Regions from separate parts of the Agrobacterium sp. ES01 genome, predicted to be linked through region 2. Evidence: predicted binding sites of a transcription regulator. Region 2 holds the regulator's gene; each other region holds the start of a gene.

Region 1 (8,202 bases), on a different contig from region 2:
GTTGGTCAGATGATAGGAACCGCAAAACGACTTCGAGCGGCCAACAGGCCAGGTGACCGGAGCGGTATCCAGCGCCAGCTTTTCTTCCACTTCGTCCAGAATTTCAAACGGATCGCGGCTTTCACGGTCCATCTTGTTGACGAAGGTGATGATCGGAATATCGCGCATCCGGCACACTTCAAAGAGCTTCAGCGTGCGAGACTCGATACCCTTTGCAGCATCGATCACCATGACCGCTGCATCGACAGCGGTCAGGGTGCGATAGGTATCGTCTGCGAAATCTTCATGGCCGGGTGTGTCAAGAATGTTGAAGACATTGCCGCCGTATTCGAAGGTCATCACGGAGGTGACAACCGAAATGCCGCGCTCGCGCTCGATCTTCATCCAGTCCGAACGGGTCTGAATCCGGTCTTTCTTTGCCTTAACTTCGCCGGCGAGCTGGATCGCACCACCGAACAGCAACAGCTTTTCGGTGAGCGTTGTCTTACCCGCATCCGGGTGCGCGATGATCGCAAAGGTTCGGCGACGAGAGACCGCCTCGGCAAGTGTTTCGGCCATGAGCTGAAAATCCTTATTCGTTGGGCGGTTATCTAGCGACTTGAGGGCGAATATGCAATTGGAGACACGCAACTCCCGCCAGGAAGGAAAATGCCATGCGCGACGTTCTCGGACCCTTGCTCAATCTCGTTCGCCTCCCCCACGGTGACGGCATGGAATTGCCAGCCTATGAGACGGCGGGCGCCGCTGGCATGGACCTGCGTGCAGCTGTCAGTGAAGACGATGCTGTCGTTCTCGACCCCGGTCAGCGCGCGCTTATTCCAACGGGCTTTGTGTTTGAGGTGCCACATGGATTTGAAGCCCAGATCCGTCCGCGGTCCGGCCTCGCCTACAAGAACGGTATAACCTGCCTCAATACTCCGGGCACCATAGACAGCGACTATCGCGGAGAGGTGAAGGTGCTGCTCATCAATCTGGGCCATGATCCCTTCGTGATCAATCGCGGCATGCGAATTGCGCAGATGGTGATCGCGCCGGTGGTGCAAGCACGTGTTGCCGAGACATCGTCTGCAAGTGAAACGACACGCGGACATGGCGGCTTCGGATCGACGGGAACGGCATGACGTTACCCCCAGCTCGACCCGGACTCGTTTACCGAGAAGACTATTTCGCTGATGCCGCTGGCTGGCAGTCGGTCAAACAGTTGCTTCGTGACGTCTTCGAGGTCGAGATCAACCCGATCGATCTTTATGGCGGCCATGACCGCAGCAGCATTGCATGCGCCTGGTTCGATGAATATGGCAGAGTTGTCGCCAATCTCAGCGCGTTTTCACTGCCAATGATGATTGACGGGCAGGTCAGACGCTGTGGCGGTTGGCAAAGTGGCGCGGTGCTACCTGAATACAGGGGAAGAGGCCTTTTCCGGAGCCTGATTCAGCGAATGTTTGAGCGATGTGAGGAGGCAGGCTTTGAGAGCTTGGTCCTGCTGACGGACAAACCAACACTCTATACGCCCTACGAATTCGAAGTGCTGCCCCAACACATCTTCAAAGCTTCGGTCCCTGGCGATGGTTCTCGTGAGCAGACACGAATGCTCGATCTCGCGATACCAGACGATGTTGATCTGTTGAGCCGCCATCTGGACCAGCGCATTCCGGTTTCTTCGCGCTTTTCAGTGTGCTGCCATTCGCGCATGTTTTTCCTGAACTGTCATCTCATCACCGGCGTTCACTTGACCTTGATGGAAAGAAGTGGGGTTATCATCGGATGGCGCAAGACAACCGATGGCGAGACTGAACTTCTTGATATTATCGGACCCTGCATCCCATCGCTGGCCGATATTGCGCAATCACTGAGTTGGGACGAAAAGTGCATCCGTATCGGCTTTCCTCCCGACAAGATCGGCGTTGAAAACGTCGACATACGTCAAGACGATGACGATCTCGTTTTGATGATGCGCGGCCCAATTGAACATCGACCAAAGAGGGCGTTCCGCCTTACACCTATGGCCGATTTTTGAGTCAGCGGAATAAAGATCTGCCTTGCGTCGTCAGGACATGCGTTTTTTTCCTCGCCAGTTGAGGACTTAGTGATTGCATGCTGGCGATTTGTGCCTGTTGATCCTATCTTTTAAGCAACGACAATATTCAAAGGGAGCACCACAATGGCCGATGCAAAGAAACCGGGACGCGGACGCGTCTATGCCTCGATCACGGAAACTATCGGCGATACGCCGATTGTGCGGCTCGACAAATTCGCCAAGGCTAAGGGCGTTAAAGCCAATCTGCTGGCCAAGCTGGAATTCTTCAACCCGATTGCGTCCGTGAAGGACCGTATCGGTGTCGCCATGATCGAGTCGCTGGAAGCTCAAGGAAAAATCACACCTGGCAAGACCACTCTGATCGAACCGACATCCGGGAATACCGGCATCGCGCTTGCCTTTGCCGCTGCCGCCAAAGGCTACAAGCTGATCCTGACCATGCCCGAAACCATGTCGATCGAGCGCCGCAAGATGCTGGCGCTTCTTGGGGCAGAGCTGGTTCTGACCGAGGGTCCGAAGGGTATGAAAGGCGCGATTGCCAAGGCAGAAGAACTTGCTGCATCCGCGCCGAATGCCCTCATTCCTCAGCAGTTCGAAAATGCCGCCAATCCGGAAATCCACCGGAAGACTACTGCCGAAGAGATCTGGAACGATACCGACGGCGCGATCGACATTCTGGTGGCGGGTATTGGCACCGGCGGCACGATTACCGGCACCGGCCAGGTACTGAAGGAGAGAAAGCCTTCCATCAAAGTTATCGCAGTTGAGCCTGCAGACAGTCCGGTTCTCTCAGGCGGCAATCCCGGTCCACACAAGATCCAGGGTATCGGCGCCGGCTTTGCACCCAAGATCCTCGACACATCGATCTACGACGAAGTTGTCACCGTGAGCAACGACGAAGCCTTTGCCAATGCCCGTCTGGTTGCACGTCTGGAAGGTGTACCTGTCGGCATTTCGTCAGGTGCAGCCCTGGAGGCCGCGGTCAAGATCGGTAGCCGCGAGGAGAACGCCGGCAAGACAATTGTGGTTATCATTCCATCCTTTGCCGAACGCTACCTGTCGACGTCACTGTTCGACGGCCTTGGTGAATGAGGCCGCTCGCCCCAATTGAATGATTGACGAAATCTATCAACTGGCCGCTGCGCGCGACGTCACGCAGCGGCCATCTGCCGTTCGGCCGGAATACGGTAGGATATCGCTTCGGCCAAGTGGATGCGGCCCAACTTGTCCGACCCATCGAGATCGGCAAGCGTTCTGGCAACCTTCAATACCCGATGGTAACCCCTTGCGGAAAACCGGAATTTCTCGGCTGCATCTCTCAGTAATTGCAGGCCGCCGGGATCAGGTTCTGCCAGTTTTTCGATGAGGGAAGTGGAAGCCCTTGCATTGAGGTAGATGTCGGGCATGCCGGCCTCTTCGAAGCGTATTCTCTGCCTTTCCCGCGCAGTGGCTACACGCCTTGCGATCTCTGCGCTGGCCTCAGCCGGTCGCGGCCTTATAAGGTCCGTTGCAGACACGGATGGGACATCAATACGGATATCGATGCGGTCCATGAGCGGGCCGGAAATACGGGCCTGATAGTCAGAGGCGCAGCGCGGACCGCGCGCACAGCTGTGACCCGGCTCGCCAGCCATACCGCAACGACATGGATTCATGGCAGCCACGAGCTGGAAGCGCGCGGGATAAGTGACCCTGTGGTTGGCCCGGGCGATGATACAGTCTCCCGTTTCCAGCGGCTGGCGCAGGGCATCCAGCACCTGGGGCGAGAATTCCGGGAGTTCGTCGAGAAAGAGAATGCCGTGATGGGCAATCGATGCCTCGCCTGGTTTGGCCCGTAAACCGCCTCCAACCAGCGCTGCCATGGTCGCCGAATGATGAGGCGTCCGGAAAGGCCGGGTGTCCGATAGCTTGCCGCCTGACAACTGACCTGCGATCGAGTGGATCATCGAGACTTCCAGCAGTTCTGCCGCGGACAGTGGCGGCAAAATTGAAGGCAGGCGTGCCGCGAGCATGGATTTTCCGGACCCTGGTGGGCCGACCATCAAGAGGTTGTGGCCTCCTGCGGCCGCGACCTCAAGCGCACGTTTGGCACTTTCCTGCCCCTTTATATCTGCCAGATCCGGCACGTTTTTTGGCAAAGCGCGTACGACCGGCTCGGGCCTGCTCAGCACCTGTGTGCCACGAAAATGATTGGCGAGCGCAATCAGGCTTCTGGGTGCCAAGATGTCGATATCGGCGCCGGCCCAAGCAGCTTCCGACCCGCTATCGGCAGGGCAGATCAGTCCCTTGCCCATGGCGTTGGCGGCGACTGCCGCAGGAAGTGCACCGGCGACCAGAGCAATGGTGCCGTCCAGATTCAACTCCCCGATCACGACATAATCCTGCAGGGCGTCCGCTGGAATGGCACCGAGTGCCGCCATAAGACCAAGTGCAATCGGCAAGTCGAAATGAGAACCCTCTTTGGGCAAATCCGCTGGCGCGAGATTGACCGTTACGCGCTTTGCCGGCAGTGAAAGGCCAGAGGCGTGGAGTGCCGCCTGTACCCGTTCTCGGCTCTCCGCCACTGCCTTGTCGGGCAGTCCGACGATCTGCATGCCGACCTTTCCAGGCGCCACCATGACCTGAACATCGACCGGAACGCCATCGACTCCCTGAAATGCAACTGTACTGACACGTGCAACCATTGCCTGCCCCAATCCACCCGGAGAGGACCACGAAATACATCTTTCGCGGACAACAGGTTGCAAGGTGACATCATTTCCCGCGGAAAACAAGAACATTTAGCGAACAACTTAAACCCAAGCGAGCATTTGGGTTGTAAGCGGTTGAGCGACAAGAACAAAACGTGTCCAGAGAGAAGGAGTCTCGGATAACCTAGGCGCGCTTCTTCTCGATCGCATCCCACATCAAGGCGGCAATGTCAGCGCCTCCGAAGTTTTTCACTTCTCGAATTCCAGTTGGAGAGGTGACGTTGATCTCGGTCATATAGTCGCCGATCACATCGATGCCGACCAGAATGAATCCGCGTTCGCGCAGCGCCGGCCCGATGCGTGCGCAGATTTCCATTTCCCGTGCAGTCAGTTCGGTTGCTTCTGCACGTCCACCGACATGCATGTTGGAACGGCTGTCTGTTTCGGCAGGCACACGATTGATGGCGCCAACCGGTTCGCCGTCAATCAGAATGATGCGCTTGTCACCCTTGCGTACCGCGGGCAGATAGGCCTGCGCTATATAGGGTTCGCGGTACATCTGGCCGAACATTTCCAGTAGCGAGGTAAAGTTGCGGTCATCCTTGCTGGAATGGAAAACGCCGGCTCCGCCATTGCCGTAGAGCGGCTTCAATATGATATCGCCCATTTCCTGACGAAAACGCGCAATCTCATCACCGTCCTTGGTAATGAGCGTCGGCGGCATCAGATCGGCAAACTCGGTAACGAAGATCTTCTCTGGCGAATTGCGAACCCAGGCCGGATCATTCACCACCAGTGTCTTCGGATGGATACGCTCCAGCAAATGGGTGGAGGTGATATAGGCCATGTCGAAGGGCGGATCCTGACGCAGCAGAACCACATCCATAGTCGACAGATCGATCCGCTCGGGCTGACCAAGCGTGAAATGATTGCCCTTCTCGTCGCGCAGTTCCATCGGCTCTACAACCGCAAAAACCTTGCCATCGCGCATGGCCAGGCGATCTGGTGTGTAGTGAAAAAGCTTGTAGCCGCGGTTCTGCGCCTCAAGGCTCATGGCGAATGTAGAATCGCCGGCGATATTGATGCCAGAGACGTGGTCCATCTGAACCGCGACGGATGTAATTTTTGCCATTGCCAGAACCTCATTGAAACCCACCCTGATTTAGGGCGAGCCAACTGCAAAGGCAACGGCCCGGACGTGAATTAGCCGGCCCGCAGATCGATCATGGTCACGCGTCAATGCCTGGCTGTTTAGAGGGGCGTATCGCGGCCTTTATTTTACGCGCAATTGCAAGCGGAAAAGGCAAAGGCCGACGCAGAAATGCTATCTTTCGTACATAGTTATCGACACGCCATACGGCCCAGGTTCCCCCACGGAAATAGGCAATGTCACCGGCCCTCAAGAGACGCTGCGTGCCATCTTCGGCTGTAACATGAACTTCGCCCTCCTGGATGACGACCGTCTCATCCCAACCGAAAAACCAGCGAAACTCGCCTGCTGTGCAGTCCCAAACAGCTGTCATACCGCCCCCGTCATCGCTGGAAGAATGATGGGCAAGCCGCGCGACAGGTGTGCCGCGAATGATCCACTCGGGCTTGATTGGTGCCGCTTCCAACGCCAGAAGCCCGCTGCTTGCGGCCACAAGCGGCGGTGCGACCGGCGCCTGCCGATAGCCATTGCGGATTGCCATGGTCCCGGCCAACCCGGCAATAAGAAGTTTGATCGGCATGATACCTGCCCCCTCGAAAGACGTTCTGATCCTTCGACGCTATCATTACCCGGTAAAATACATGTTCAGCGGATTGTTAGACTTGTAACCATCGAAAGCGTTAGGGATCGGGCGGGCGTTTGGGATATTTACAGAACTTCTGCCGGTGCATTGATCTCCACCTGCCCCAGCTCCGCTGTCACGGAACGCTGAAACGGTGTCGCGATCCGCTTGCCCGTATCGGCGTTGAAGAAATGCAACCGGTCGACGGTAACGGCAAGAGGCATCCGGCCCGATATGGTGACTTCGGTCGGCAGTACAGCCGTCAGGGCTTGATCGCCCAGCAGTCCATGAACGAGACGCTGCGCACCAAGTTCCTCCACGTAATCCACTTCCAGCCTCAGCATGGCATGCTCCGGGTCGGTCGCAATCGACAGATCCTCTCCGCGAATACCGATCGTCACTGGTCCAGCCTCGCTGATCGTGGCACCGAGTTCGATCTGCGAAGAGCCTATGCTAAGATGAGACCCTTCGACCGTACCATTCAAAAGGTTCATGGCCGGCGAACCGATGAAGCTTGCGACAAAAGTGGATGCTGGCTGGTGATAAACCTCCAGCGGGGTTCCAATCTGCTCGATTGCACCACCGTTCAAAACGACCAGACGGTCGGCCAGTGTCATGGCCTCCAGCTGGTCGTGGGTTACATAGATCGCAGTGGTTGCGAGACGGCGCTGGAGACGACGAATTTCGCCGCGCATGGACACGCGAAGTTTGGCGTCGAGATTGGAGAGCGGCTCATCGAAGAGAAAGGCCGCCGGCTTGCGCACGATGGCTCGACCCATTGCAACGCGCTGGCGCTGCCCGCCTGAAAGTGCTCTCGGCTTACGCTTGAGATAGGGCTCAAGCTCCAACATGCGCGCTGCCTCGGCAACCCGGGCTGCGATCTCGTCCTTGGGTGTTTTCCGGTTTTTCAGGCCATAGGCGAGATTGTCATAGACTGTCATATGCGGATAGAGCGCGTAGTTCTGAAACACCATGGCGATGTCGCGGTCGGCAGGTTCCACTTGGTTGACCACGCGGTCGCCGATGCGAACCGTGCCCTCGGATATGTCTTCAAGTCCGGCAACCATTCGCAACAAAGTTGACTTGCCGCAGCCGGACGGGCCGACAAGGACGATAAACTCTCCATCGACGATATCGATGTCGACCGATTTTACGGCGCGGACGCCGCCATCATAGATCTTCGAAACGTGTTCAATTGCAATCGACGCCATGGGACGCTTACCTCTTATTTGTCGCTTTCGGTCAGGCCCTTGATGAACCAACTCTGGAAGACGACGACAATCAACAATGGGGGCAGAAGTGCCAGCACGGCGAGCGCGAAGGCTTCATTGTAGTCGGGAATCTGGGAACCGATCCATACCTGCAGGATCTGCTTGATGCCCCGCATCAACGTGTAATAGGTCTCATCGGTCGTCACCAGCAACGGCCAGAGATACTGGTTCCATCCATAGACGAACATGATGATGAACACTGCCGCGATCATCGTACGCGATATCGGCAGCAAGATATCGATGAAGAATTTGAAGGGACCTGCGCCGTCGATCCGTGCAGCCTCGAGCAATTCATCCGGGACAGACTTGAAGAATTGCCGAAAGAAGAAGGTGCCGGTCGCCGATGCCAGCAGCGGCACGATCAAGCCGGAATAACTGTTGAGCATGCCAAGTTGGCTTGCCACTTGGTAGGATGGGACGATGCGCACTTC
Region 2 (8,202 bases):
GTTGCCTCGACAATCTGGGTGCGCACAGCGACCTTGGAGCGCTCCTTGATGTAGTCGTTCTCGTTCAGGCCGGAATTGCTCAGCCGTGTCGAGAAAAGCTGGCGACTGAATTTGCCACTGGCGTCCTTGAATGCAGGATCATCGGCAATGAGGCTTGCGAGACGATCTTCGGAGAGCCCGATATTCATGTTTTTCGACAGCTGATCGAGGGCGGCACCGGCGGCGAGCTGCGAGTAGACCTGGCTCTCGACGCCCAGGGCGCGAGCCTGTTCCGATGTGAGCTGCGTGCCAAAGCGGCGGCTCATATCCGAGAGCGTGCGCTGATAGGCCAAGCGAAACTCGCTCGAGGATATCTTCTGGTCGCCGACCGACATGACGGTGTCGGAGGTGTCGCTGACCAGCGAGCGCGAGACGCCCCAGATGCCGAAGGATGCGACCAGCAGCAGGAGAAGGATCTTGGCTACCCAGGTTTTGGCAGCTTTTCTCAACATGTTTAACATCGGGACGCGAACCTCGTGTCTTTTTATTGCCTGCGCGCGAAGCGGTTGACGTTCCTTAAAGCAAAGTTTCAAGGAAATGAAGGGATAGCAGGGGAAAAGGCTGCGGCTATTGCGCAAAGAAAAAGGCCCGGCAAATGCCGGGCCTTCATCAGGTGCCTGATCTCTTGGCTTAACGCTTGGAGATCGGTGTGTAATCGCGAGTCGGTGCGCCGGTATAGAGCTGGCGAGGACGACCGATGCGCTGTTGCGGATCTTCGATCATCTCGTTCCACTGGGCGATCCAGCCGACTGTTCGGGCAAGCGCGAACAGAACGGTGAACATGGTCGTCGGGAAGCCGAGTGCGCGAAGCGTGATACCCGAATAGAAGTCGACGTTCGGGTAGAGCTTCTTTTCCTTGAAGTAGTCGTCGTTGAGCGCATATTTTTCGAGCTCCAGCGCCACCTGCATCAATGGATCGTCGCCACGACCGGTTGCATCAAGTACCTCATACATCGTCTTCTGCATGATCTTGGCGCGTGGATCGTAGTTCTTGTAGACGCGGTGACCAAAGCCCATCAGACGGAACGGATCGTTCTTGTCCTTGGCCTTGGCGATGTATTCAGGGATGCGTTCAACAGAGCCGATTTCGATGAGCATGTTGAGCGCGGCTTCGTTGGCGCCACCGTGAGCAGGCCCCCAGAGGCAGGCAATGCCGGCTGCAATACAGGCGAACGGGTTGGCACCGGAAGAACCAGCGAGACGAACCGTGGATGTGGAGGCGTTCTGCTCGTGATCGGCATGCAGGATGAAGATACGGTCCATGGCACGGGCCAGAACCGGGTTCACCTGATATTCCTCGCAGGGAACGGCAAAGCACATGCGCAGGAAGTTTGCCGCATAATCCAGGTCGTTTTTCGGATAAACGAAGGGCTGGCCGATATGGTACTTGTAGGCCATGGCGGCAATTGTCGGCATCTTTGCGATCATGCGCAGCGAGGCAACCATGCGCTGATGCGGATCGGTGATATCGGTCGAGTCGTGGTAGAAGGCCGACAGAGCGCCGACGGTACCAACCATGACAGCCATCGGATGGGCGTCGCGGCGGAAGCCGGTGAAGAAGCGGCTCATCTGTTCGTGCACCATGGTGTGATGCGTGACGCGATGATCGAAATCCTTCTTCTGAACAGCTGTTGGCAGCTCGCCATAAAGCAGCAGATAGCAGGTCTCGAGGAAATCGCCTTGTTCGGCCAACTGTTCGATGGGGTAACCGCGGTGCAGCAGAATGCCTTCGTCACCATCGATAAAGGTGATCTTGGATTCGCAGGATGCGGTGGACGTGAAGCCCGGGTCGTAGGTGAAGGCGCCAGTGTTTTTGTAGAGTGCGCCAATGTCGACAACGTCTGGACCAAGGGTGCCAGTTTTGACAGTCAGGTCGACAGTTTTGCCACCGAGATTTATTTCAGCGCTTTTGTCCGTCATGCTAATCCTCCGAATGGGCGGGAGATGCCCTCAAATTGGGCACCACAGGTTAAGCGTCAGGCATTAGCTATATGATCCGAAGGTTAATGCCAAGCTATCGACCCGCCAAATTGTGCACTGCACTGCATGCGCTGCACTATCTGACCTGATGAACGCGCGTATACCGCGAGCATGTTCTGCTTAACAATCAACCGCTTCGCGAATAAGCTGTCCTCCGTGACTTGGTGTCGGCTTGGTTGTTGCCGTGAGCCGGACACTTCGTGGGGGCCGTACCATGCATGAAGCGTTGGAAAAGCACCTGGATACGATGCGGTCTGTTGGCAGGCCGCGCCCTGTCGCGCCTGTGCCTTCACGTCTGCGCCATACGCGCGAAGGAATGACGCGGCCGCGGTCTGCCCCCGAGTTCAGCGCGTTTTTTTCACGCCTTGCGAGCAGAAGCGCGGCATGCCTGGAAGACGAGCGTGATCACGGCCATGTTTTCCTGTTTCTGCCGGTTTTCATGGGTACTGGCGCTATTTTATGGTTTGCGGCTGATGATCCGCCCAAGCTTTTCGTGTTGATTTTGCTCTTTTGCGGTCTGGCTTGTCTCGGAGTTGTCAGCCGCTATCGCAATCCGTGTTGGCACTACGTCTTGCTGGCCTCGATGCTCATGACCGCCGGGTCTTTGTTTGCTGTTTGGGAAACGGCGCGTCTGGATACGGTCATGCTGGACAGCCCGGTCACGACTCATATCACAGGCATTATCGAGCAGCGAGAGGAGGGGGCGAGCGGCGAATGGCGCTATATCGTCCGTATTGCACAGACCCGAGAACCCCAGTTACGGCGCCCGCCTTCGAGAGTTTCGCTGGTGGCGCGCGCGGATCATAGACCATTTATGATCGGTGCCGCGATTGAGGGGAGGGCCAGATTATCTCCTCCCTCGGGGCCTGCGCTACCCGGACTGAATGACTTTGCCTTTTCTGCCTATTTTGACGGCATTGGCGCTATCGGCTTTTTCCTCGGCGCGCCTGATGTCGGCGATTCGACCCTATCCGACCAACCGCAAACGGATTTTTTGACCTCTGCGCAACGGGCATTGGCATCCAATCTACTGTCGGTGCGTGGCGCTATCGGCGAGCGGATACGAACGGCAATCGGCGGAGACGAAGGTGCTTTTGCTGCGGCGATCGTGACAGGTGAGCGGCGGGCGCTTTCAGAGCCCGTCCTGGACGACCTGCGGCGCTCCGGCCTTGCCCATGTGATTGCGATTTCCGGCCTGCATATGGCGCTGGCGGCTGGATTGTTCTTTGTCGGTCTACGGGTGGTGTTGAGCCAGTTCACAGGCTTTGCGCCATCCAGACCGATCAAGAAGTATGCAGCCGCTGGCGCGCTTGTCGCGGCATTCTTCTATCTGATGATTTCGGGTGCCCAGGTGTCGGCGCAGCGCGCTTTCGTGATGATGGCAATCATGCTCATGGCTGTGCTATTGGACAGGCCAGCGATCAGCATGCGCAATGTGGCACTGGCGGCCACGATCATACTGGCAATCTCGCCCTCCGAAGTGATGGGGCCAAGCTTTCAGATGTCATTTGCAGCAACCGTGGCGCTGGTGGCTGGATATTCCGCGTGGCGTTTCCGCAGATCCCGCGACGGCTATTTCGACTTTTTGCCTGATATGCCCTTTGCCGGTGCGATCATCCGCGTGGTTGGCGGGCTGATCCTCACTTCCGTGATTGGTGGTTTGTCGACGGCGATCTTTTCGTTGGAGCATTTCCACCGCCTCGCCGGCTATAGTTTACCGGCCAATCTGTTGGCGATGCCGATCATCACATTTGTGGTGATGCCGGCCGGCCTGGTGTCGATGTTGCTGATGCCCATCGGCCTCGACAGACTTCCGCTTGACGTCATGGGGCATGGACTCGGTCTCGTCATCGCGATCGCCCATACTGTCGCCGAATGGGGTGGCGATGTCGGTAGCGCGCGACTGGCCCGTTGGGTTTTGCCGTTAGCGGTTACGGGCATGCTGATACTGGCACTGCTTCGAAGTCGCATCAGGCATATTGGCACCGCCATCCTCGCAGGTGGTCTGATCACCGGATTGGCGCTTCCTAAAGACAGGACTGCCGATCTGCTGATCTATGAGGACGGTCGTCTGGTTGGGTTGATCGGCAATGGGGTCGACAATGCGGACGTGATCGCCACTACGAGCGCCCGACCGCCGGGCTTCATATTTACCCAATGGCAGAACGGTTTGCAGCGCCACAGCCATCAAAAACCTGCTTTCGAAGAGGATGCCTTGCTTGCCGAGGCGATTGCGCCGCGGGACATCACGACCCCTGATGGTGGTCGCCGCTTTCCCGTGCTTTCGGAAAATGCGATACGCTACGCCAGCGCGAAACTCGCGCATATGTTGGACATGTCGGTCGACGGCCAGTTCAGCTGCCTGAACAAGGTCTGGTGCGTTGCCCGTATCAGCGGGGGATGGCGGGTGGTCACACTTGAGGAGCCACGGCTTTCAGGCCTGGCCTGCGATCTCGGTGATATTGTTATTTCTGCGCGACGGCTTGGCTATGACCATTGCCGCTCGGGCGCGAGATTGATCACGCCCGATACACTTCGCAAAACGGGCTCTTTGGAAATATGGCTGGGCCCACACAGCAACGGGGCAATCGCTTTGCGCTCTGCTTTTTCCGGCCGTGCAAGGCCTTGGAGCCTGCATCGCAGATATGATTGGCGCAGCGGTCGCTATGATATGAAACTCGTGGAGACCGTGCTCACCGACCTCAGTGGTAGCGGCGGATCAGGCCGACCAGCTTACCCTGAACCTTGACCCTGTCAGGCCCAAAGATCCGTGTTTCGTAAGCCGGATTGGCCGCTTCCAGAGCAATCGACGCACCCTTGCGACGGAAGCGCTTCAGGGTTGCTTCCTCGTCATCGACCAGCGCCACGATGATATCGCCCGGACTGGCGGTCGAGCCGTTGCGGATGATCACGGTGTCGCCGTCAAGGATGCCGGCCTCGATCATCGAGTCACCCTTGACCTCAAGCGCATAATGCTCGCCGCTGCTGACCATTTCGGCGGGAATGCTGATTTCATGAGTGTTGTTCTGAATGGCAGAGATTGGCACACCGGCGGCAATGCGGCCCATTACCGGAACGGAAACCGTATTGTTGTTGTCTTCGCTCGGCTGGCGCAGCATCGGCGGTGGCGTCTTGCCGCGGCTGCCTTCAATGACGCTGGGCGAGAAACCGCCGCGACGTGGCTGCATGCTGGGTGAATAGGCTTCGGGAAGCTTGATCACTTCCAGTGCTCTTGCCCTGTTGGGTAGCCGGCGAATGAAACCGCGCTCCTCCAGCGCTGTGATCAGACGATGGATGCCGGATTTGGAGGCCAGATCCAGTGCATCTTTCATTTCATCAAAGGATGGCGGCACGCCGGACTCCTTCATTCTTTCGTGAATGAAGAGCAACAATTCCTGTTGTTTGCGGGTCAGCATTGCGATTCCCTTTGATGAAACAAATCCAGAACATACACTATCTGTTCCAGTTGTGTTCTGCAAGTGACTAAATTTTTGTGAGGCTGGCAACAATGGAATTGATGGGTCGGCGCGTGCGCATCAGGGCTACAATGCTCGATAAATTGCGATGTCTTGTGTTTGAGCCTGCGATGGCGCACAACCGACGCGTTTTTATGCTGAGGAACCGTTTATGGATTCATCGTCTGTTTCGCCGGCCCGCGCGCTCGATCATATTGTCCTGCCTGTCGGCGCGCTTGGGGTCGCACGCAACCGGTTGACGGCGCTCGGTTTTACTTTCGCAGCCGATGCGCTCCATCCATTCGGCACCGAAAATGCCTGTGTTTATTTTTCCGAAGGCGGATATCTGGAGCCTCTGGGTGTTGCCGATCCTGAGAAATGCCACGACGCGATACGGCAGGGCAATGTGTTTGTGGCGCGCCATGAAGCGTTTCGGGCAGATCGTGGCGAGGGGCTGTCGGCCATTATTGCCGAGAGCCGCGACGCGGATGCGGATCACGCAAGGTTCGAGGCAGAGGGACGGTCTGCCGGCAAGATGCTGTCTTTCGAGCGACCTGTTCAAGCGGCCGATGGAAGCGAGGCGAAAGCCGGTTTCAAGCTGGCTTTCGCCAGGGATGAACAAGCGCCTGACCTGCTGCTGTTTGCCTGTGAGCGACTGTTGCCGCTGGCCGTCGACAAGGAGGCGCTGGCGCGACACGACAATGGCGCAGTGCGTGTGAGTGGCGTGATCTTGACGGCGGAAGACCCCTCAATATTTGAGGGTTATATCGATGCTGTGTTGCAGACGCATGCTTCAGCAACCCGTGGCGGCAGACTGGAATTCGCTGCCGGCGGCACTCAGATAGAAGTGATGACGCCGGACGGATTTACCCGCAGCTATGGTCTATCTGTAATGAGCAGGACCGCCGGTCTCGAGGGCGCGGGATTAGTCTTTGCCGTGGGCGATCTTGGCGTGACAGGTGCGCTTCTTGCCGCTAATGGCATTTCTCACGAAGCCCGGGAGGGTCGCCTTGTGGTTCCACCATCGGCGGGTCAAGGCGTAACATTCATATTCGAGGACAAGGCATGAGCATTTCACCAAATTCAAGCGTGGTCGTTGGCGATGGCGCAAGCAAGGTCACCTTTTCCAATAGCGCGCGATTTTCGTTGATCGCCGGCCCTTGCCAGATGGAGAGCCGCGACCATGCCTTTATGATGGCTGGCGAGATCAAGGAAATCTGCGACACGCTCGGCATCGGCCTCGTCTACAAGTCCTCCTTTGACAAGGCCAACCGGACATCTCTGTCTGGAAAACGCGGTATCGGGCTGGAGCAGGCACTTGAGGTGTTTGCAGACCTTAAAAAGGAATTCGGCTTTCCTGTGCTGACCGACATTCACACCGAGGAACAGTGTGCCATCGTCGCGCCGGTGGTGGACGTGTTGCAAATCCCGGCCTTCCTCAGTCGCCAGACCGACCTGCTGGTCGCTGCTGCCAAGACTGGTCGTGCGATCAACGTCAAGAAAGGCCAGTTCCTCGCGCCCTGGGACATGAAGAACGTGCTCGCCAAGATCGTCGAAAGCGGCAATCCGAACGTGCTCTTGTGCGAGCGCGGTGCATCCTTCGGATACAATACACTGGTGTCTGATTTCCGCGCCTTGCCGATCATGGCGGCCATGGGGGCACCGGTGGTGTTTGACGCGACCCATTCCGTGCAACAACCGGGCGGGCAGGGTGGATCGACCGGTGGCCAGCGCGAATTCGTTGAAACGCTTGCGCGTGCCGCCGTTGCCGTTGGCGTTGGCGGGCTGTTCATCGAAACCCATCAGGATCCGGATAACTCACCTTCTGACGGCCCGAACATGGTTCATCTGAAAGACATGCCGCGGCTTCTGGAAACCCTTCTGGCGTTTGACGCAATCACCAAGGGGTGAGGCTGCGAAGTTTCGACACTGAGGCGAAGGCACTGTCGATGACCTCGGCTTGTCTCGCTTCAGGCGACACCAAGCTTTCATACTCTTGCCATTGTATTTTTCTCTTCTTCGATTAATACAGGCCCATCCTCAATCCCACCCAGAAACCGGGAGGTCCCCATGACTGCAATCACCGACATCATCGGCCGCGAAATTCTCGATAGCCGCGGCAATCCGACTGTAGAGGTCGATGTCTTTCTTGAAGACGGCAGCATGGGCCGCGCAGCCGTTCCGTCGGGTGCCTCGACCGGTGCGCACGAAGCCGTCGAGCTTCGCGATGGTGGCAAGCGCTATCTTGGCAAGGGCGTCGAAAAGGCCGTCGAAGCCGTCAACACCGAGATCTTCGATGCCATTGGCGGCCTGGATGCAGAAAACCAGATCCAGATCGACAACATCATGATCGAGCTGGACGGCACGCCAAACAAAGCGCGCCTCGGGGCAAATGCTGTTCTCGGTGTGTCTCTGGCCGTTGCCAAGGCTGCTGCCGAAGCCTCCGGTCTGCCGCTTTATCGTTATGTTGGCGGCCCGAACGCCCGCACGCTGCCAGTTCCGATGATGAACATCATCAACGGCGGCGCGCATGCCGACAACCCGATCGACTTCCAGGAATTCATGATCATGCCCGTGGGCGCGGACACCCTGCGCGACGCCGTTCGCATGGGCTCGGAAGTGTTTCATGTGCTGAAGAAGGAATTGAGCGCCAAGGGCCTCAACACCAATGTCGGCGATGAAGGCGGTTTTGCGCCAGACCTGAAGAGCGCGCCTGAAGCGCTCGACA
Region 3 (8,202 bases), on a different contig from region 2:
CAATTCGCCTGCGGTCATATCCGCGCCGATCGTCACTTTACGGACGAGCGCTACGGGGCCGGTGTCGAGGCCCTTCTCCATCTGCATGATATTCATGCCGGTCTGCGGATCACCCGCCATGATGGCGCGCTGAATGGGGGCCGCTCCGCGCCAACGCGGCAGAAGTGAAGCGTGACCGTTGTAGCAACCGAGACGTGGCGCGTTGAGCACCTCCTCTGGCAATAGCAGTCCGTAGGCAACGACGACGGCAACATCTGCGTTATGGCTGCTGAAAATCTGGCGGTCTTCATCACTCTTGAAATTAAGCGGCGTGAATACCTCGATACCAAGCTCTTCAGCTGCCTGATGGACTGGAGATTTCTTGAGGTCGAGGCCACGGCGTCCGCCCGGGCGCGGTGGCTGCGAATAGATAGCGACAACCTCATGGCCGGCATCTGCCAGCGCTCTCAGTGTCGGAACCGAAAAATCAGGGGTCCCCATGAAGATGATGCGCAAAGCCATGTGCGTTCCGTCGCTTCTACAATCGGATCGAGAGGGGAAATCCTGCCCCTGACAGTCTGACGATCGGTTCAGATCGCCCGTGTTTTGGCGGATTTCGTGAACCTCTTGATCACCATTTCCCGCTTCAACCGCGAAATGTGATCAATGAAAAGTACACCATTCAGGTGATCGATTTCGTGCTGCAGGCAGGTCGCGAGCAATCCGTCGGCCTCGGTCATCTGTTCGCGCCCATCCCTATCGAGCGACTTGACCGTCACGGCAGCCGGACGCTCCACTTCCGCATAATAATCCGGAATGGAGAGGCAACCCTCTTCATAGGTCGAGCGCTCATCCGAGGACGTGATAATCTCGGGATTGATGAAGACCAGCGGCTGGCGGTCTTCATCTTCCTTGCTGATATCGATGACCAGAAGACGGCGAGCTACACCGATCTGGATCGCCGCAAGGCCTATACCTGGCGCCTCGTACATGGTGTCGAGCATGTCGTCGGCCAGTTTATGAAGGTCGGAATCGAACCTCTCCACCGGCTGAGAGCTCTGGCGGAGAATGGGATCGGGCAGGATGATAAGAGGCTTGATCGTCATAGTTTTCCCATAACGCATCTTTCCGGGGGAAGGAAAGAGAAAACACCGAAGCGGCACGAACCACTCCGGTGCTGAATAACCCCAATCAGGCAGCGTGGCGCTGCACTGTCGACGCGGACGCGTTTGAACTTTTCTCAGAGCCAGTACGCAGATTGCCGAGAAGTGCGACCAAACCAGCCACCTCATTGCGCAGGCGGCGGGTTTCCTCCGAGGTCTGCTCGACCATCGCCGAATTCTTGTGCGTGAGCGTATCGATGGTGCGCGTTGCCTCGTTGACATCACTTAGCGCCGTCGACTGATCCTTGGCGGCAGTCGCTATCTCGGAGACAATCGTATTGACCGAATTGATTCGCTCGATGATATCCGAAAGGGCGGCGCCCGTTTCACTAACAAGGCCGACGCCTTCATTCACCTGGTTCGAACTCTGGGTGATGAGGCCCTTGATTTCCTTGGCCGCGTCGGCGCTTCGTTGCGCAAGATGGCGGACTTCCTGCGCCACAACCGCGAAGCCCTTGCCGGCATCGCCGGCACGCGCCGCTTCCACCCCTGCATTCAGGGCCAGAAGATTGGTTTGGAAGGCGATTTCATCGATCACGCCGATGATCTTGGAGATCTCGCTCGAAGACTTTTCAATCTCCGCCATTGCAGACACCGCCTTGGTGACAACCTCCCCGGATGAGCGCGCACGGTTTTGAGTATCGCTCACTGTGGTTGAAGCCCGCTCCGCATTGGACGCCGTCTGGCTGACGCTGACCGCAAGCTGCTGAAGAGCAGTTGAACTCTCTTGCAAGCCGGAGGCCTGTGCCGATGTGCGCTGCGCCAGTTCATCGGCAGCACCCGAAATCGCCTCGGTACCGTCGAGGATTTCTTCCGACGAGTTCCGAATGGCGGCAAAGAATTTGTTCAGGCCTTCAACCGTGCGATTGTAATCGTCGCCCATTTGCTGGAAATTCCCGGGCATGTTGGCCGGCATCTTGGCTTCAAAATCACCGCGGGCCAGCGCCTCCAGTCCCCGGCGCAGGTGTTCCATAGCGACCTTCTGGTCTTCCTCCACGCGAGCACGCTCTTCCTCGAGTTTCAGACGCTGCTCATCGAGCGCATCGATATAGACCGAGATTGCATAATCCATGTCGAGCATGGCGGCCTTGACCACGACGCTGAGTTTGTCGCTGAGCGATGCGGCATATTGCTTGCCGAAGGGGAAAGGCCAGTGTTTCTTTAAAACACCTTCGATCAGCCTGCTCATCAACAGAGAATAACCGCCGATATACCACTTTGGCTCAAGGCCGATGCGGGCATGTGTGCGGCCAATTGCCGTCACACCATCAACAAATTCCTTGTCGAATGTCCCGCGCGCAAGTTTGCTCCAATGACCGACCTGGGCCTTTTTGGCGCCGGCCATGTGGCTCTTGTCACGGAAGAAATGAGCAAGCTTGGGGTGGACTGCAATCTTGGCGTAGAATTCGTCCAAGGCCGGTCCCATGACCTCGTCCAGCGTTGGGCGAAGTTCAGCTAGGCGCTTCGAGCTCTCCCGATCCAAATTCATAAATGCGAGACGTTCCGCGAGGGCGCTATCGATATCTTTAGACATGAAGAAACTTCTCTGAGGCAATGGGAGAATGCGGCACGGTTAATTGCCACGGCAGAATTCAGTAAATCCCTCAAAAGCCTGAACGATGCGTAAACGGCGTCAAAATTCCGGCTGGACTGCAGGCGGTCCGGCGGGCCGGTCGTCAATTCGTTGCTGACTTAGAAGCATTGAACCAATTTTTGTTCTTGTTTTGATCTATTCTCTTTGTCAAAATCTGATAGGCTTTGCGACATGAACCAGATTTCCTTCCATTCTGAACAACCGGTACTCCTCATCGGAGATTTATCTCTTTCAGCCGGAGCTTTTGCGTTAGTTGCAATCTGCCTGCTGATCGCAGTGACCGTCATCGCAGTGCTGATCGGCCGCCGGAGCACCGCATCACGGGCGCGGGCGGTGGAAGAGGCTGCGGCCACCCGGGATTTCATTGCTGAGAAACGTATGGCCGAACTGTTCAGGCTGCAGTCGGAAATGCAGGGCCGAATTGCAGCGATGACCGATGTTTTCAGCAATCGTCAGGCCGAATTCAACCAATCCATGAACGAACGTCTTGATGGAATGTCCCATCGACTGGGATCGTCGATTGCCGAACAGACGAAATCTACCCATGAAAACCTGAGAAGCCTGCAAGAACGGCTGACCTCCATCGATATGGCGCAGAACAATATCCAGGCACTGGCAAAGGACGTTGTCAGCCTTCAGGCGATCCTGTCCAACAAACAAACCCGCGGCGCTTTTGGCCAATCGCGCATGGAAACGATTGTTGCCGATGGCTTGCCCATCGGCGCTTATGAATTCCAGACAACGCTATCCAACAGCTCACGGCCCGACTGTACGATCCGTATGCCGAACGATGCCCCGCCCTTGGTGGTCGATGCCAAATTTCCGCTGGAGGCCTGGAATGCCATTCGCGATACGGAATCGCCGGAGGGCAAGAAGACAGCCAGCCAGCAGTTCAAGCGCGACCTTGAGGTGCACATCAAAGATATTTCCGAAAAATATCTGATTGCAGGCGAGACCCAGGAAATGGCCTTCATGTTCGTGCCATCGGAGTCGATTTTCGCCGAGATCCACGAGAATTTTGAAAGCGTGGTGCAGAAGGCGCATCGTTCACGCGTCGTGATCGTATCCCCATCGCTTCTGATGTTGTCGATCCAGGTTATCCAGGCTGTCCTCAAAGACCAGCGCATGCGCGAACAGGCACATGTCATCCAAGGCGAAGTCGTCAGCCTGATGGACGATCTGTCACGGCTGGATGACAGAACACGAAAGCTGCAAAGCCATTTTCTCTCGGCACAGAAAGATGTGGAGATGATCGTGACATCGTCGGACAAAATTGCAAAACGCGGAGCGAAGATCGAGGCGCTGGAATTCGAACATACGGGTGGCACTGCCACAGCCCAGCCGCACAGCCCTTCGTCCGCAGCCGTTGAAAGCAGAACTGGGTTGCTGAAGCTCAGGGTGGTTGACGAAGATTAGTCTGAGCGGCACAAAGCGCGCTTATCGTCACGAGGACCAATCAACATGATCACCGTTTTTGGCTCCATCAATATGGACCTTGTCGCCACAACTGAACGTCTGCCGAAACCTGGTGAGACCGTGGCCGGCAACAGTTTTGCCACGGCAGCCGGGGGCAAAGGTGCAAATCAGGCACTGGCGGCGACCCGTGCCGGCGCTACGGTTAAGATGGTTGGCGCCGTCGGCAAGGATGAGTTCGCAGAGCCGGCTCTGGCAGAACTGCTGGATGCTGGAACCGATCTTACCAGTATTGCACGAGCCGACACGGCCACCGGAACCGCGTTGATCCTTGTTGGCGGCGATGGCGAGAACATGATTGCCGTCGTTGCCGGAGCAAATGGCACATTGACAGAAGACGATGCCGTAAAGCTGGTCTCATCCATGGCCCCAAGTGACACGCTGATGCTGCAACTGGAAATCCCTGTACCAGCCGTCAAAAAAGCCTTGTCGTTGGCACGAGGACGGGGTGTGACGACGGTGATCAATATTGCGCCCTTGATCGACGAAGCCGCTGAGCTCGGTCGTATGGCCGATATCGTGATTGCCAACGAAACAGAGTTCGAAAGACTGGCCGGTCAGGAAGGCATGAATGCGGACGAACGCAAACAGGCACTGATGCGGATTCATAGCGAGACCGGGCAAACGGTGATTGTGACCCTGGGTGCAGAGGGCGTGATCGCCGCACGGGATGGATCCCTGCACGAGACCAAAGGGCTGAAGATCAATCCCATCGATACGGTTGGCGCTGGCGACACCTTCTGCGGGTACTTTGCCGCTGGTCTCGATCAGGGTCTCGACTTCGGCACAGCTCTGCGTCGTGCAGCCGTGGCAGGTTCCCTCGCCTGCCTCAGCCAAGGCGCCCAGCCATCAATTCCATTGGCTGCGGAGGTTAACCGGAATCTTTGACGTTTGAAGACCGCGGCGGATCGCCTGCGGCCTTCTCCAACTTCTCCGTCAATCCATGGGTGCCTTAGAACCGTGCGACGCGTTCAATCAAAAGGTCAAAGAAGCCATCGGCGTCCACATGGCGCATGACTGTGGCGTTGGGCTTGCGCCCCGATACGCGCCACCAGTCGACGACCGTCATGCCGACCGTCAGCTCTGACTGCGTTTCGATTTCGACATTGCACTCTCGCCCCTGGAAGAGCTCCGGCTTCAGAAGATAGGCGATAACGGACGGATCATGCAGCGGGCCACCGTCGGAACCGTATTTTTCCTCGTCGAAGCGTTCGAAGAACTGAAGCCATCCCACCATCACATCGGACTGACGGGTTCCTAGCTCTGCGATGCGGGCGACACGCGCCTTGGTGGTCAATAGCTGATGCGTAACGTCGAGCGGCATCATAACAATCGGAACGCCGGAGCGGAATACAATCTCTGCCGCATGCGGGTCGACATAGATATTAAATTCTGCGGCCGGGGTGATATTGCCGCCCTCGAAAAAGCCACCCCCCATCATGACCAGTTCGCGAATTTTCGGCGCGATGTCGGGCGCTTTTACAAGCGCTGTCGCGATATTTGTCAGGGCGCCCAAAGTGCAGACCGTGACCTCGCCATCAGCTTCCCGACGGATGGTCTCTATTATGAAGTCGACAGCATGCTGGGACTGGACTGGCATCGTCGGCTCAGGCAGATCGGCACCATCCAGTCCGGTCTTGCCGTGGACATGCTCCGCTGTCACCAGCTTGCGCTGCATCGGCTGGCTTGCGCCTTCGTAAACTGGAATGTCGGAACGACCGAAGAGCTCACACACGACCCGCGCATTGCGGCTTGTCTGCGCAAGCGGCACATTGCCGGCAACGGTGCATACGCCCAGAACCTCCAACTCCTGCGGACTAGCGAAGGCCAGCATCAGTGCTGCTGCATCATCCTGACCTGGGTCGGTGTCGATTATGATTTTCCTGGGCATCATCATTCCAACTATCTGCAAACAAAAAAGCTGTGACTGATGATCATTGCGCCTGGCGAAAGTCAAGCCGCGCCGACTTGCATGGAAAGCAGGCAGGTACCATATGCATTGCGGAATAAGCGAAAGCTGCCGGTAGAGGAACCCGGGCCAAAGGGAGAGTCAATGAGCCGCATAAAATCGCTAACCAGCTCTCTGCTCCTGGGTTTCGAAGTGAGCGAAGCGGTTCTGGCCAAGATTGCCCGGAACAATGACGGCTATCCGCCCTATAACATCGAGCGCGTTCGCAGAACTGGCGCTGACGGGCAGGAGAGACTGAGAATCACCCTGGCCGTTGCGGGATTCGAGGAAAGTGAACTCGAAGTCATGCTGGAGGCCAGCACATTGCTCGTTCGGGGTCGTCAATCCGAGCGCCCGGACGCAGATTATCTTTTCCGCGGAATAGCCGCCCGCCAGTTCCAGCGAAGTTTTATGCTAGCCGATGGCATGGATGTACTCAAAGCCAGTCTTCACAATGGCTTGCTGAAAATTGATCTGATCCGCCCGAACCCGCAGCAAGAGGTGAGAAAAATTAACATTTCGATCCCACAATAGGGTGAACGGCCATGTGCGCCGTTGCTCCCGAAACCGTGGAGGATCGGAATGTTACTGAGAGAAACTACCACTGGGCTGACGCAATCCGAACTGGCGCATCTAGGCTCAGGTGAAATCGGCTATATCCGCAAAATGCGATCTGAAGAAGTTTCGCGCTGCTTCCCCGAAGCGCCGGACATTGATCCAAGCCTTGATCTATGGGCCCTCTTCGGCGCCGATGGTACGCCGATCCTGCTGACGGACAACCGCTCCAGCACTTTCTACAAGGCTGCCGAAGACGAGCTTCGTACGGTTAGCCTGCACTAGCCAATTAGCGGACACAGACCATGCGCCGGTAGAATTTCCGGCGTATGTAAGTCTGCGTTTGAGCGCACGAGTCGATGCACGCAAAAGCGGCCTCGGCTGGCACTCGTTGTGCCCAACTTATACCAGTTTCTTGAATGTCAGATAGGCGGAGCTACGACCTTCGCGCTTAGCCTTGACTTCGTAACGTGTGCTCGGCCAGCCCTCATAGGGCGTCAACCAATCTGCAGACGTGTCCGCCAGCCATTCGAACCCACCGTGATCGCGGCACATTAGCAGCGTCCAGTTGACGTATGTATCGATGTCGGACGCGAAGCAGAACAAACCGTCACGCTTCAGAACACGGTGGAACCGCGTGAGATTGACCTGGCTGACAAACCTGCGTTTCCAGTGTTTGCGCTTAGGCCAGGGATCCGGATAGAGCAGGTCTATATGATCGATGGAATTCGCCGGTAGCCAATCGAGAAGCTGGGTCGCATCGTCGTCATAGACGCGGATATTGCGCAGACCTTTTTCCTCGACACTCGCAAGCAGCTTGGCCATCGAATTGATGAAGGGCTCAACGCCGATGAATCCCGTAGACGTAAGCTCTGAGGCGCGATGAACGAGATGCTCACCGCCGCCAAAACCGATTTCCAGGCGAGTATTTTTGGCCGGAATGGGGAAAAGCTCCTGAAGCTCTTCCGGTGCAGCCGTGCCGAGATCAATCTTGAGCGCAGGGAGGACATGCTCCATGCGATCAACCTGGAGATCGCGCAGGGGCTTGCCCTTGCGCCGACCGTAGAATGCCTCGGTGGCCCGCGAGCGGCGTCCCGACTGGTCGCCCGTCTCGCTCACGCCTTGATCGCTTCTTTCAGCGGCTTGACAAGATCGAGACGTTCCCAGGAGAACGAACCGTCGCGGCCAGCCTTGCGCCCAAAGTGCCCGTAAGCAGCAGTCTTCGCATAAATAGGCTTGTTGAGATTGAGGTGCCGGCGGATACCGGTCGGCGACAGGTCCATGGTGTCACGAACAGCGGCTTCGACCTGTTCTTCCGTCACCTTACCTGTGCCATGCAGGTCAACATAGACCGACAGCGGCTGTGCTACGCCAATGGCGTAGGAAAGCTGGATGGTGCAACGCTCTGCAAGTCCTGCTGCCACAACATTTTTGGCAAGATATCGTGCTGCATAGGCCGCAGAACGGTCGACCTTTGTGGTGTCCTTGCC

Evidence for each region. Region 2 encodes LexA, which represses DNA repair genes until DNA is damaged. Its sites were predicted from a motif close to TGTTCNNNNTGTGTTCNG; they were not measured.
Region 1: the regulator LexA is predicted to act here: its motif matches at 4,811-4,828, upstream of ACQQ2Q_RS06375 (YifB family Mg chelatase-like AAA ATPase).
Region 3: the regulator LexA is predicted to act here: its motif matches at 2,857-2,874, upstream of ACQQ2Q_RS06040 (DNA recombination protein RmuC).

What each region holds. Positions count from the first base shown of each region.
Region 1 covers NZ_JBNQTH010000001.1:1,293,863-1,302,064, forward strand. The annotation lists gene ACQQ2Q_RS06355 (peptide chain release factor 3) at 1-558, opposite strand, end outside; gene dut (dUTP diphosphatase) at 654-1,121, shown strand; gene ACQQ2Q_RS06365 (GNAT family N-acetyltransferase) at 1,118-2,017, shown strand; gene cysK (cysteine synthase A) at 2,162-3,130, shown strand; gene ACQQ2Q_RS06375 (YifB family Mg chelatase-like AAA ATPase) at 3,190-4,722, opposite strand; gene gshB (glutathione synthase) at 4,913-5,860, opposite strand; gene ACQQ2Q_RS06385 (cupin domain-containing protein) at 5,958-6,458, opposite strand; gene ACQQ2Q_RS06390 (sn-glycerol-3-phosphate import ATP-binding protein UgpC) at 6,587-7,711, opposite strand; gene ugpE (sn-glycerol-3-phosphate ABC transporter permease UgpE) at 7,726-8,202, opposite strand, start outside.
Region 2 covers NZ_JBNQTH010000003.1:47,952-56,153, reverse strand. The annotation lists gene ACQQ2Q_RS09550 (SurA N-terminal domain-containing protein) at 1-500, opposite strand, end outside; gene gltA (citrate synthase) at 670-1,959, opposite strand; gene ACQQ2Q_RS09540 (ComEC/Rec2 family competence protein) at 2,234-4,768, shown strand; gene lexA (transcriptional repressor LexA) at 4,722-5,435, opposite strand; gene ACQQ2Q_RS09530 (VOC family protein) at 5,647-6,543, shown strand; gene kdsA (3-deoxy-8-phosphooctulonate synthase) at 6,540-7,385, shown strand; gene eno (phosphopyruvate hydratase) at 7,545-8,202, shown strand, end outside.
Region 3 covers NZ_JBNQTH010000001.1:1,226,941-1,235,142, forward strand. The annotation lists gene fmt (methionyl-tRNA formyltransferase) at 1-501, opposite strand, end outside; gene def (peptide deformylase) at 570-1,085, opposite strand; gene ACQQ2Q_RS06035 (methyl-accepting chemotaxis protein) at 1,171-2,676, opposite strand; gene ACQQ2Q_RS06040 (DNA recombination protein RmuC) at 2,908-4,152, shown strand; gene ACQQ2Q_RS06045 (ribokinase) at 4,198-5,097, shown strand; gene ACQQ2Q_RS06050 (nucleoside hydrolase) at 5,162-6,106, opposite strand; gene ACQQ2Q_RS06055 (Hsp20 family protein) at 6,263-6,691, shown strand; gene ACQQ2Q_RS06060 (DUF1150 family protein) at 6,740-6,997, shown strand; gene trmB (tRNA (guanine(46)-N(7))-methyltransferase TrmB) at 7,115-7,831, opposite strand; gene metK (methionine adenosyltransferase) at 7,828-8,202, opposite strand, start outside.